3 regions of the Cellulomonas hominis genome follow, and region 3 is predicted to be linked to each of the others. Evidence: predicted binding sites of a transcription regulator. Region 3 holds the regulator's gene; each other region holds the start of a gene.
The links. The regulator HrcA, encoded in region 3, represses chaperone genes, less so after heat shock. The targets are predictions, from matches to a motif close to TTNGCACTCGNNNNNNNCGAGTGCNAA.

Region 1 (4,205 bases), 800 kb from region 3:
CTGACGCCCCCCCGGGCTCCTGCGCCGAGACTGCAGCAGATGCTGGCTGGGCCACCCTGAAGCCAGCATGTTCTGCAACCTCGGCGCAGCCGACCGGGGAGACGACGACGGGCCGGTCACCCCCGAGGGGGTGACCGGCCCGTCGTGCGTGCGGTGCGTCAGGACCGGATCAGAAGTCCATGCCGCCCATGCCGCCGTCGGCCGGACCGGCCGGAGCGGCCTTCTCCGGCTTGTCGGCGACGACCGCCTCGGTGGTGAGGAACAGCGCCGCGATGGACGACGCGTTCTGCAGCGCGGAGCGCGTGACCTTGACCGGGTCGTTGACGCCCGCGGCCAGCAGGTCCTCGTACACGCCGGTCGCGGCGTTCAGGCCCTGGCCGGCGGGGAGGTTGCGCACCTTCTCCGCCACGACGCCGCCCTCGAGGCCCGCGTTCACCGCGATCTGCTTGAGCGGCGCGTCGATCGCGACCTTGACGATGTTCGCCCCGGTCGCCTCGTCGCCCTCGAGCTCGAGCTTCTCGAACGCCACGGCACCGGCCTGGATGAGGGCCACGCCACCACCGGCGACGATGCCCTCCTCGACGGCCGCCTTCGCGTTGCGCACGGCGTCCTCGATGCGGTGCTTGCGCTCCTTGAGCTCGACCTCGGTCGCCGCGCCGGCCTTGATGACGGCCACGCCGCCGGCCAGCTTGGCGAGGCGCTCCTGGAGCTTCTCGCGGTCGTAGTCCGAGTCCGAGTTCTCGATCTCGGCGCGGATCTGGTTCACGCGGCCGGCGATCTGGTCGGCCTGGCCGGCACCCTCGACGATCGTGGTCTCGTCCTTGGTGACGACGACCTTGCGCGCCTGGCCGAGGACCTCGAGGCCCACGGTGTCCAGCTTGAGGCCGACGGTCTCGGAGACGACCTGGCCGCCGGTGAGGATGGCCATGTCCTGCAGCATCGCCTTGCGGCGGTCGCCGAAGCCCGGGGCCTTGACGGCGACGGACTTGAAGGTGCCGCGGATCTTGTTGACGACGAGCGTGGCCAGGGCCTCGCCCTCGACGTCCTCGGCGACGATGAACAGCGGCTTGCCGGACTGGATGACCTTCTCCAGCAGCGGCAGCAGGTCCTTGACGTTCGAGATCTTCGACTCGACGAGCAGCACGTAGGCGTCCTCGAGGACGGCCTCCTGGCGCTCCGGGTCGGTCACGAAGTACGCCGACAGGAAGCCCTTGTCGAAGCGCATGCCCTCCGTGAGCTCGAGCTCCAGGCCGAGGGCGTTGGACTCCTCGACCGTGATGACGCCCTCCTTGCCGACCTTGTCGAGGGCCTCGGCGATGAGCTCGCCGATCGCGGTGTCGCCGGCGGAGATGGACGCGGTGGCGGCGATCTCCTCCTTGGTCTCGATCTCCTTCGCCTGCTCCAGCAGGGCGGAGGTGACGGCCTCGACGGCCTGCTCGATGCCGCGCTTGAGGGCGATCGGGTTGGCGCCGGCGGCGACGTTGCGCAGGCCCTCGCGCACGAGCGCCTGGGCGAGCACGGTGGCGGTGGTGGTGCCGTCGCCCGCGACGTCGTCCGTCTTCTTGGCGACCTCCTTGACGAGCTCCGCACCGATCTTCTCGTACGGGTCCTCGAGCTCGATCTCCTTGGCGATGGAGACACCGTCGTTGGTGATGGTGGGGGCGCCCCACTTCTTGTCCAGCACGACGTTGCGGCCCTTGGGGCCGAGGGTGACCTTGACGGTGTCGGCGAGGGTGTTCAGACCCCGCTCGATGCCGCGACGGGCCTCCTCGTTGAAGGCAATGATCTTGGCCATGGGGCTATCGATCCTTCACTGTGGCTCGTGGTTCGGCCGGTCGGTGCCCGCGACGGACGGCCGCGCCGCGCCGACGGTCATGTCCCGTCGCCGCGGCGGACCTCACCGGGTCGGCCTGGGTTGTCATTCTGTCACTCTCGACCCGAGAGTGCTAACCCCATGGTTAGCACTCGACCCCCGCGAGTGCAAGGCGCTCCGCTCCCGGCGGACACCGCGGGGACGTCCGCGCCGCCCGGCCGTATAGCCTGCCCGGCATGCCCGCGCACCGCCGCACCGCCACCGCCGCCGTCGTGCTCGGCGCGCTGGGTGCCGGCCTGGTGGCGTGGGGCGCGTCCGGCCCCCGGGACGCGTTCATCCCCCTGTACTCGGAGGGCGTCGCGGTCTCCCCCGACGGCTCCGCGGCGGGCGTCCCCGTCGGCAGCGACGTGCGCCTGCACGCCGGCACCCGCGTGCAGGACGACCCGTCGACCACGACGGACGACGCCCTCGCCGACGAGCAGCGCGCCTGGCTCGCGGCCGGCGACGTCCCGGGCGCCGACGGGCCCTACGCGGACATGGTCACGGACGCGCTGCTGGACCTGCACACGCTGCTGCTGGACGACGGCGCGGCGGTGGCCGGCTGGTCGGGGCGCTGGCGGTACGTCTGGCCGCGGGACGCGTCCTTCGTCGCCGTGGCCCTCGCCCGCACGGGCCACGGCGACGACGCCCGGGACGTCCTCGGCTTCCTGGCGGACGTGCAGGGCCCCGACGGGTCGTTCGAGGCGCGCTACCTGCCCGACGGCTCCGGGGTGCCCGACGACCGGGCCCCGCAGACCGACGGCACCGGCTGGGTGCTCTGGGCGGCGGCCGAGGTGGTCGCGGCCGCGGCGCCCGCCGACCGCCCGGCCGTCGCCGAGGAGCTGCGCCCGCTGGTCGAGCGCGCCGCGGCGCGCGCGGTGGACCTCACGGCCGGCGACGGGCTGCCCCCGGCGTCGCCCGACTACTGGGAGGTCGCCGAGGACGAGCTGACGCTCGGCACGGTCGCCCCGCTGCTGGCCGGCCTCGAGGCGGCGCCCGGCCTGCTGGACCTGCTCGGCGACGCGGACGCAGCCGAGGACGCCCGCCGGGCGGCGGCGCGCACCCGCGCGGCGGTGGAGCGGGAGTTCGGGGACGGCACCGCGTACGGGCGCTACGCGGACGGCAGCGTCGCGGACGCGGCGAGCGCGTTCGTGCTGCCGCCGTTCCAGCCGGAGCCGCTCGCGGGCGCGCTCGACGCCTGGGCGGCGTCCGCGACGGCGATGGCGCGGCCGGCCGGCGGGCTGGCCCCGGGCGCCGGCTGGAAGCAGGACGGCATCTCCTGGACGCCGCAGACCTCGCTGTACGCGCTCGTGGCGGCCGAGAACGGCCGGGCGGACGAGGCGCGCGCCCGGCTGGACTGGCTCGACGCCCACCGGACGGCGCTCGGGGCGCTGCCCGAGAAGGTGCTCGCGGACGGCTCGCCCGCGGCTGTGGCGCCGCTGGCCTGGACGGCGGCGTGCGTGGTGCTCGCCGTCGGCGCGCTGGACGGCTGAGTCCCCGCGCGCCGACGGCAGGGGGTCAGAGCGGGCGGACCTGCTCCGCCTGCGGGCCCTTGGTGCCCTGGCCGACCTCGAACTCCACGGACTGCCCCTCCTCGAGGCTCCGGTAGCCGTTCGTCTGGATGGCGCTGTAGTGGACGAACAGGTCCTGACCGCCGTCGGCCGGGGTGATGAACCCGTAGCCCTTCTCGGCGTTGAACCACTTGACGGTTCCCTGCGGCATGCGGTGCTCCTGAGGACGGCGTGATCGGTCGCCGTCGGTGCCCGTGGTCCCCCCGGCGGGCCGGCAGGCGGGCACCGCGACGCGCCAGAGCGTAGCCGGGGCCCCCGACCTGCGGAAGAGGTCAGCTCGCGAAGTCGCGCAGGAGGAGCACGACGACACCGTCGCCCGCGACGTCCGCCGACTCCACGACGTTCGTGATGCCGAGCGTCGTCCCCACCTGCTGCGCGGTGACCGCGAGCTCCGGGGTCGCGTAGAAGACGGTGGACGCGGTGCTGCCGCCCGCGGTGCCGTTGCCGGTCGTGACCGCGGTGAACCCGGCGTCCTCGAGCTGCTCCGCGGCGCCGGCCGCGAGGCCCGAGACGTTCGCGGCGTTGAGCACGCGGACGTCCGCGGCGAGGTCCGGGGTCGGCTCGGGGGTGTCCTCGGTGGCGGGGGCCTCGCCGTCGTCCGGTGCCGCGGGCGTCTCGCCCGGCGTCTCCTCGGGCGTCTCGGCGGCCTCGGAGGTCGCCGGGGCGCTGGCGACCGGCTGCTCGCCGGACCCCTCGCCGGGCAGCGTGCCGCCGCGCGACGAGTACCAGAGCACCGCGCCGACGGTCACCACGGGGACCAGCACGAGGACCGCGACGAACGG
Region 2 (4,205 bases), 570 kb from region 3:
CGTGGCTGGTCTCCGACGGCAGCGAGCGGACCCCCGACGAGCTGGCCGCCGCGCTGCGCCTGCAGCTCGGCATCACCCGCCGGGGTGCCCGGGTCGACTCGGTGGTCGCCGCCGCGGTCCACCGCGCCACCGACCCCCGCTGACCCCCGCCCCGCAGCGCCGGACGTGAGCCCGCCGAGATCGGCACCTGTGACCGAGATCGGTCCTCGCACGGACCGATCTCGGCGCGACCGACCGATCTCGGCAGCCCTCGTGCGCCGAGATCGGGCGGTTCGGCCGAGACAGGGCTGGAGGAGGAGCGATCTCGGCGCGACCGACCGATCTCGGCGGCGCTGTACCGATCGAACTCGGCGCGGGCGACCGAACTCGGCGTGCACGGCGGGGGCGCCGCGGGCGGGCCGGGGTCCGCGGGCGGGTGAGGTCGATGGCGGCGGTCGTCAGTGGCGCCGAGCGCGCACGGTCACCAGTGCGGGGGGACGTCCCGGAGGAGGCGGTCGTCGTTCGAGTCGCCGCGGTCGTCGCCCCAGCCCGTGTCGGAGTCGTCGGCGCTGCGGTCCGGGATCAGCGGGGCGTCGTCGACCACCCGGTGCGGGCGGTCGGGCTGCGGCTCGGCGGGGGAGGTGATCACCCGCCCAGTGTCGCACCGCGGCGGGCACCCGCCGCGGCGGGCGTCAGGCGACCGGCGGCCGCCCCGGCGCGCCCGGTGCGGCGGGGCCGGTGGGACCCGTCGGCCCGGCGGGCGGGACCTGCCCGGTGTCGCTGCGCAGCGCCGGGGTGGACTGGGCGGCGAGCAGGTCGCGGATCTCCTGGAGCAGCAGGATGTCCTCGGAGGGGCGCTCGGGCTCGGCCTCGATGCCGCGCTTGCGACGCTCGGCCAGGGCGTTCAGCGGCAGCACGATGAGGAAGTAGATCGCCGCCGCCGTGATGAGGAACTGCAGCAGCGCGTTGAGCATGAGGCCCATGTTGATCTTGGCCTCGCCCTTGGCCCCGATCACCCAGATGTCCGAGATGTCGGGCTGGCCGAAGATCATGGCGATCAGCGGCGCGATCAGGCCGTCCTGGATCGCCGTGATGACCCCGCCGAACGCGGCGCCGATGACCACACCGACGGCGAGCTCGATCGCGTTGCCGCGCGAGATGAAGTCCTTGAACCCCTGGAACACCCGGGCGAGGCCCCGCGCCCCCTCGGTCGTCGTGCGCAGACCCTGGCGCAGTGCGTCGCTCATGCCCTGGAGACCTCCGGTGTGCCGCGGCGAGAACGTCCGCATCATCCCACGATGACCGCTCCCAGCACCCGGGCGGCGGCCGCGGCACCTAGCGTGACGGACTCCGCGGGGCTCACCGCGAGCAGCACGGGGACGTCCTGCGCCGCGCCGCCGCCGGCCCCGGCGGCGCCGCCCGACGCGCCGAGCAGCCCGCCCGACGACCCCGCCCCGGCCTCCGGCACCGCGTCCGCCCCGGCCAGCACGAGGGCGTCCCGCGCCAGCCGTTCCGCCTCGGCCCCGTCCAGCAGGGCAGCGGCGACCACGTCCACCCGCATCCCGGGCCGCAGCAGCGCGGCGACCCCGGCGTCCGCGAACCGGACCGGCACCACGACGGAGCCCTCGGGCGGCGCCGCGGCCTCCTCGGCCAGCAGCTCGGACGCGAGCGGCAGCCCGGCGGGCACGCCGACGGCCGTCCGGTGGCCGAGCACGCCCGCCGCGTCCGTCGGGACGCCCGCGGGGACCAGCGCCACCGGCACCGGCACCACGGCGACGTCGTCGTCGGCGAGGACGGTCCCCGCCGGCAGGTCGCGCGCGGCGACGGTGACCTCCACCGCGGGCGGGTCGGGCGGTCGCAGGCGCTCGACGGCGAGCAGGACCGCGAGCCCGGCGCACAGCGCCGCGAGCGGCCGGCGGGCGCGCCAGGCGAGCACCCGCAGGCGGCGGCGGGTCGGGGCGGGAAGGCGGTCGGTCAGGCGCATGCCGCGACGCTAGGGCGGAAGCCCGGGGCCGCGGCGGTCACCGGACGCGCGCCTGGGGACCACGCACGGTCCGGGCGCCTGTGGAGGACTCGGTGCCGCGTGATCCCGCGGCACCCGGCGGGATCAGCCCGCGGCGGGCTTCGCGGCGCTGCTCGTCGAGCCGCTCGAGGACGACGACGTGGTCGCGGTCGACGCGGCGGCGGGCTTCGACGCCGGGGTCGAGGAGGACGACGCGGACGTCGACGGGGTCGAGCTCGTCGTGGACGTCGAGGAGGACCGCGAGTCCGTGCGGTAGAACCCGGAGCCCTTGAACACGACGCCGACGGAGGAGAACACCTTGCGCAGCCGGCCGCCGCAGCTCGGGCACTCGGTGAGCGCCGCGTCGCTGAACGACTGGTGGATGTCGAAGGCGTGGCCGCACTCGGTGCAGGCGTAGGCGTAGGTGGGCACTGCTGTCTCCCGCGGATGACGTGACCTGGTGGCGGAGGCGCCGGTCACCCGGGCTGCTCGGCCCGGCGTCCCTGGCACTCTCTCTGTCCGAGTGCCAATGATACGCGGCTCGGCGGTATTCCCCCGTTCAGCCGCCCAGGGACTGCCAGCGCTCGGGGGTCGCGACCATGTCGACCGTGCGGTCGTGCGGCTCGCGCGGCAGCGGGCGGACGGCGGCGTCGTACAGCTCCTCGGCGAACACCAGCGCGACCACGGGCGTCCCGGGGCGGGCGTGCGCGAGGGCCCGGTCGTACCAGCCGCCGCCCTGGCCGAGCCGCGTGCCGGAGGTGTCGACGGCGAGCGCGGGCGCCACGATGACGTCGGCCTTCGCGAGCGCCTCCGCCCCGAGCGACGGCGTGGACGGCTCGGGCGGCCGCCCGGGGGCGCGCTGCAGGAGGTCGTGCCGGCCGGCGTACGTCGCCCACTCGCGCTGCAGCCCGGCGCCGAGCACCGGGAGCAGCACCTCGACCCCCCGGGCGGCGAGCGCGTCGAGCAGCGGGCCGGTGTCCGGCTCGGTCGGCCGGGCGGAGTAGACGGCGACGCAGCCCGCGTCCGCGAGGGCGGGGATGGTCTCGACGACGTCGACGAGCGCGGCGGCGGCTTCGGCGCGCCGGCGGGGCGACCGGGCCTGGCGGGCGGCCCGCAGCAGCCCCCGGAACTCGTCCTTCACCTCGGTGATCGTGCTGCCGTCGGACGCGTGCGGGTACGGCTGGGCAGCGGCGCTCATGACTCCAGTCTCGCAAACGCCTGTCAGTGCTGGTAGGACCAAAGGGGGTTCGCGCGCGGCGGGCGGGTGCCCGGCGGGTGAGTCACAGCGGCCGACCGGCGCGGTGCGTGCGCGGTCGGCGGGGACTCGCGGGCAGAATGCGGGCATGAGATCCGTGCAGGACCAGCTCGCGGCGGTGCTGGCCGCGGTCGGGCCGGTCGCCCCGCTCGACGTCGTGCTGTCCGACGCGGCGGGCTGCATCCTCGCCGAGGACGTCGTCGCCCCGGCGGACGTCCCGGCGGTGCCGGTCGCGGGGCGCGACGGGTACGCCGTGGCCACGGGGGACCTGCGCGGCGGGGCGCCCGGCGCGCCGACCGTCCTGCCCGTGGCGCACGACGTGCTCGCGGGCGACCCGGCCGCGCTGCGGCTCGCCCCGGGCCAGGCCGTGCGGATCGCGTCGGGCGGCCCCGTGCCGGCGGGCGCGGACGCGGTGGTGCCGGCCGAGGACACGGACCGCGGCGCCGTGCGCGTGACGCTGCACCGGCTCCCGGAGCCCGGCGAGCACGTGCGGGCGGCCGGCTCGGACACGGCCCGCGGCGCGGTCGTGCTGGCGGCGGGCACCCGCCTCGGCGCCCGGCAGCTGGCGGTCGCGGCGGCCACCGGTCGCGGGCGGCTGCGCGTGCACCCCGCCCCGCGCGTCGTCATCGTCTCGATCGGCTCCGAGCTGGCCGAGCCCGGCACCCCGCGCCGCGACGGCAGCGTCTACGAGTCCGCGGGCCACGCCCTGGAGGCGGCCGTCCGCGACACGGGCGCCACCCCCGTCCGGGTCGGCGTCGTCACCGACGACCGCGCGGTGCTGCGCGAGGCGCTGGAGGACCAGCTGGTGCGCGCCGACGTCGTCGTGACCACCGGCGGGCTGTCGGAGTCGCAGCACGACACCCTGGCCGACGTGCTGGCCCCGCTGGGCACCGTGCGGTTCGACCAGGTCGCGATGGCCCCGGGCTTCCGGCACGGCTTCGGGACGGTCGGCGGCGGGGCGGGCGCGGT
Region 3 (4,205 bases):
GCCGGCTGCGTGCCCGGGCGCAGGTCGACGTCCTTCGGGCCGTCCAGCGTCTCCAGGGTCAGCACGGTGCCGAGCGCGGCGGCCGTCATCGGGACCTGGAGCGTGCAGTGCAGGTCGTCGCCCTCGCGGACGAACGTGTCGTGCCGGCGCTCCCGGACCTCGAGGTACACGTCGCCCGCCGGGCCGCCGGCCGGGCCGACCTCGCCCTGCGCGGTCAGCTTGATGCGGGTGCCGGTGTCCACGCCCGCCGGGACGTCGACCTCGAGCGTCCGGCGCGAGCGCACGCGGCCCTCGCCGGCGCACTCGGTGCAGGGCTCGGGGATCACCGTGCCGAAGCCGTGGCACGCGGCGCACGGCTGCGAGGTCATCACCTGGCCGAGGAACGACCGGGCGACGCGCTGCACGCTGCCGCGGCCGCCGCAGACGTCGCAGGTGCGCGGCGACGTGCCGGGGCGGCAGCAGGTGCCGCCGCATGTCGGGCACAGCACGGCCGTCTCGACGGGGACCTCCCGGTGCGTGCCGAACGTCGCCTCGGCGAGGTCGATGTCCAGCCGGACGAGCGCGTCCTGGCCGCGCCGCGCCCGAGGGATCGGCCCCCGCTGCGGCCCGCCGGCCGCCGCGGCGCCGAAGAACGTCTCGAAGATGTCCTGGAAGCCGAAGCCCCCGCCCATCCCGCCGCCGGGGGACGCCGGGTCGGCGCCCATGTCGTACATCCGGCGCTTCTCCGGGTTCGACAGCACGTCGTACGCGCGGGAGACGTCCTTGAACCGCTCCTCCGACGCGGCGTCCGCCCCGGCCACGTCCGGGTGCAGCTCGCGGGCCAGGCGGCGGTAGGCCTTCTTGATCTGCTCGGGCGTCGCCTCGCGCGGCACGCCGAGCACCTCGTAGTAGTCGCTCACTCGTCACTTCCTGTGTCGGTCGCGCGCGCCGGCGCGGGTCGGGGACCGGCGGCGCTCATCCCGCGAGGATCCGGGAGAGGTACCGCGCGACGGCACGCACCGTCGCGATCGTGCCGGGGTAGTCCATGCGGAGCGGGCCCACGGAGCCGATGCGGGCCACGGCCGCGCCCCCGCCGTCGCCCGGGCCGCCGTAGCCGGTGGTCACGAAGGACGTCTCGACGAGCCCCTCGTGCTGCGTCTCGCGGCCGATCCGGACGGACACGGCGGCCTCGTCCTCGGCCATCTCGGTGAGCAGCCGCAGCAGCACCACCTGCTCCTCGAGCGCCTCGAGCACCGGGCTGATCGTGTGCGCGAAGTCGTGGCCGCCGCCCCGGACGAGGTTCGCGGTGCCGGCCATCACGACGCGCTCCTCGCTCTCGCGGGCCAGCGTGTCCTCGACCACGCCGACCACGGCGCGCACCAGCGGGGCGTCGGCGTCGGCGAACGCGTCGGCCAGGTCCGCGAGCACGCCGTCCAGCTCGGCGAGCCGCCGGCCCGCCGCCGCGACGTTGAGCCGCGTGCGCAGCCGGGCCACGACGGTGGCGTCCAGCGGGTCCGCGAGCTCCAGGGTGCGCTGCTCGACCCGGCCGTGGTCGGTGATGATGACCACGAGCAGGTGCCGCTCCCCCACGGGGACGAGCTCCACGTGCCGCACCGCGGTCCGGCGCAGCGACGGGTACTGCACGACGGCCACCTGGTGCGTGAGCTGCGCGAGCAGCCGGACCGCGCGGTCCACGACGTCGTCCAGGTCGGCGGCGTCCTCCATGAAGGACTCGATGGCCCGCCGCTCCGGGGCGGACAGCGGCTTCACCGTCGCCAGCCGGTCCACGAACAGCCGGTAGCCCGTGTCGGTCGGCACCCGCCCGGCCGAGGTGTGCGGCTGCACGATGTAGCCGGCGTCCTCGAGGGCGGCCATGTCGTTCCGGATCGTCGCCGGGGAGACGCCCAGGGAGTGCCGCTCGACGAGGGCGCGGGAGCCGACCGGCTCGCGGGTCGCGACGTAGTCCTCGACGATCGCCCGCAGCACGTCCAGCCTGCGGTCCTCGCTCATCGCCACCTCCCGACACCTCGCGCGCCCCACCGGGGCCAGCGCTGGTAGCACTCCCCCGGTCCGAGTGCCAATTCTACTCGGCTCCGCGAGCGGTCGTCGTGACGGGCTCGCGGGCCGCGTCCCGGCGGCGGGCGACGAGGTCCGCGACGCCGATCACCAGCGCCACCGCCACCAGCACCACGGTGATGAGCAGCGCGCGGCCGGCCGCCTGGTTCCCGGCCAGCCCGGACGCCAGCGCCGCGTAGTACGTCGACAGCGCGACCGCCACGCCGAGCGCCGAGCCGATGCGCTGCCCGACCTGGAGCATGCTGCCCGCCACACCCGCGCGGTCGAGCGGCACGTGCGCGAGCGTGAGCGTCTGGTTCGGTGCGATCACCAGGCCGCTGCCGGCACCGGCCACCATCTGCGTCGCGGCGACGACGAACCCGACCGCGGGCGGGTCGACCAGCCGGATCGCGAGGTCGGTGCCCAGCAGGCCGAGCAGCACCAGCACCAGGCCGACGACGACGAGCGCCCGGCCCCGGGTCGCGACCAGGCGGCCGGACTGCTGCGCGGCGACCGCCGACGCCACCGCGAACGGCATGCCGACGAGCCCCGCCTGCAGCGGCGTGAACCCGGCGTCCTGCTGCAGGTACAGCGTGGTGACGAGGAACACGGCGGTGAACCCCGCGAAGTACGCCATGCCGAGCAGGGCGCCGTTGCGGAACGAGGGCTCGCCCAGCACCCGCGGGTCGAGCACCGCCGCGCCCGTGCGCCGCTGGTACCCCCGCTCCCACACCACCGTCACGACCGCGAGCGCGGCGGCCGCCGCGAGCCACCACCAGCGCGCCGGGTCGTCGCCGCCCGACCCCGACGTCACCACGAACGGGACCATCACGGCCGTCGTGGTCAGCGCGACCAGCGCCAGCCCCGGGACGTCGAGCCGCGGCCGGCCGCCCGGGCCCGCCACGCCCGCCGGGACGCCGACCCGGCCCCGCGGCAGGAACCGCACGGCGAGCGGCAGCACCACGGCGATCACGGGGACGTTGACGAAGAACACCCAGCGCCAGCCGTCCTCCGGGCCCGCCGCCTGGATGATGAGCCCGCCGAGCAGCGGCCCGATCGCGGTCGACACCCCGATGGTCGCGCCGAAGAACCCGAACGCGCGCCCGCGCTCGTACCCGCGGAACAGCTGCTGGATCGTCCCCACGACCTGCGGGTTCAGCAGGCCCGCGCTGACGCCCTGCAGCAGCCGCATCCCCGCCAGCACCTCGTCGGACGGCGCCAGGCCGGCGCCCAGGCTGGTCAGGGCGAACCCGGACAGCCCGACGAGGAACAGCGCCCGCCGGCCGCGCGCGTCGCCGAGGCGCCCCGCCGGGACCAGCACCAGGCCGAACGCGAGCGTGTACCCGGCGACCACGAGCTGGAGCTGGCTGGCCCCCGCGTCCAGGCTGCGCTCGATCGACGGCAGCGCCACGTTGACGATCGAGACGTCGAGCATCGTGATGAACCCGATCGCCAGGCAGACGGCGAGTGCGCGCCACCGGTCCGGGTCGGGGGCGTCCGGGTCCGAGGCGTCCGGGGCGGGGGCCTGCTGCGGCGACGTCACCGTCGTGTCGTATCACGGCCGCGCCGGGTCGGCACCTAGGCTGCCGCGGGTGACCGACCGCTACGGACCCGACGTGCTGTCCGGCTCCTCCCCGAGCAGCCACCGCCGCCCCACCTCCGTCCCCACCCCGGCCGAGCCGGGGCTGGTGGTGGAGGAGGTCACGACGGGCTGGGTCGGCGCCGTCGTCCGGGTGGAGAAGTCCGGCGGTGAGCACGTCGTGGTCCTGGAGGACCGGCGCGGGAAGACGCGGACGTTCCGGCTCGGGCCGGGGTTCTGGGTCGACGGCAGGCCGGTCGAGCTCGTCCCGCCGCGCCCCGCCGCGCCGACCGGGCCGCGGCGCACCGCGTCGGGGTCGCTGGCGGCGCCGGACCAGCGCGCGCGGGTCGCGATCGGCAGCCGGATCTGGGTCGAGGGCAAGCACGACGCCGAGCTCGTCGAGAAGGTGTGGGGCGACGACCTGCGCGCGGAGGGCGTCGTCGTCGAGCTGCTGGACGGCGTGGACAACCTCGTCGACGCGCTGCGCGAGTTCGGCCCCGGGCCGGGGCGGCGCGTCGGGGTGCTGGTCGACCACCTGGTCGCCGGGTCCAAGGAGCGCCGGATCGCCGACGAGGCCGTGCGGGCCGCCCCG

Region 1: the regulator HrcA is predicted to act here: its motif matches at 1,959-1,985, upstream of groL (chaperonin GroEL).
Region 2: the regulator HrcA is predicted to act here: its motif matches at 2,485-2,511, upstream of HNR08_RS03980 (FmdB family zinc ribbon protein).

The regions. Positions count from the first base shown of each region.
Region 1 is NZ_JACHDN010000001.1:1,070,032-1,074,236, forward strand. It holds gene HNR08_RS21520 (DUF4031 domain-containing protein) at 1-4, shown strand, start outside; gene groL (chaperonin GroEL) at 170-1,795, opposite strand; gene HNR08_RS04950 (glycoside hydrolase family 15) at 2,050-3,345, shown strand; gene HNR08_RS04955 (cold-shock protein) at 3,371-3,574, opposite strand; gene HNR08_RS04960 (LytR C-terminal domain-containing protein) at 3,696-4,205, opposite strand, start outside.
Region 2 is NZ_JACHDN010000001.1:846,674-850,878, reverse strand. It holds gene HNR08_RS04000 (hypothetical protein) at 1-143, shown strand, start outside; gene HNR08_RS03995 (hypothetical protein) at 461-628, opposite strand; gene mscL (large conductance mechanosensitive channel protein MscL) at 672-1,226, opposite strand; gene HNR08_RS03985 (SAF domain-containing protein) at 1,268-1,963, opposite strand; gene HNR08_RS03980 (FmdB family zinc ribbon protein) at 2,087-2,413, opposite strand; gene HNR08_RS03975 (5-formyltetrahydrofolate cyclo-ligase) at 2,541-3,179, opposite strand; gene HNR08_RS03970 (molybdopterin molybdotransferase MoeA) at 3,325-4,205, shown strand, end outside.
Region 3 is NZ_JACHDN010000001.1:274,402-278,606, forward strand. It holds gene dnaJ (molecular chaperone DnaJ) at 1-899, opposite strand, end outside; gene hrcA (heat-inducible transcriptional repressor HrcA) at 955-1,989, opposite strand; gene HNR08_RS01360 (MFS transporter) at 2,063-3,577, opposite strand; partial or broken gene HNR08_RS01365 (DUF3097 domain-containing protein) at 3,627-4,205, shown strand, end outside.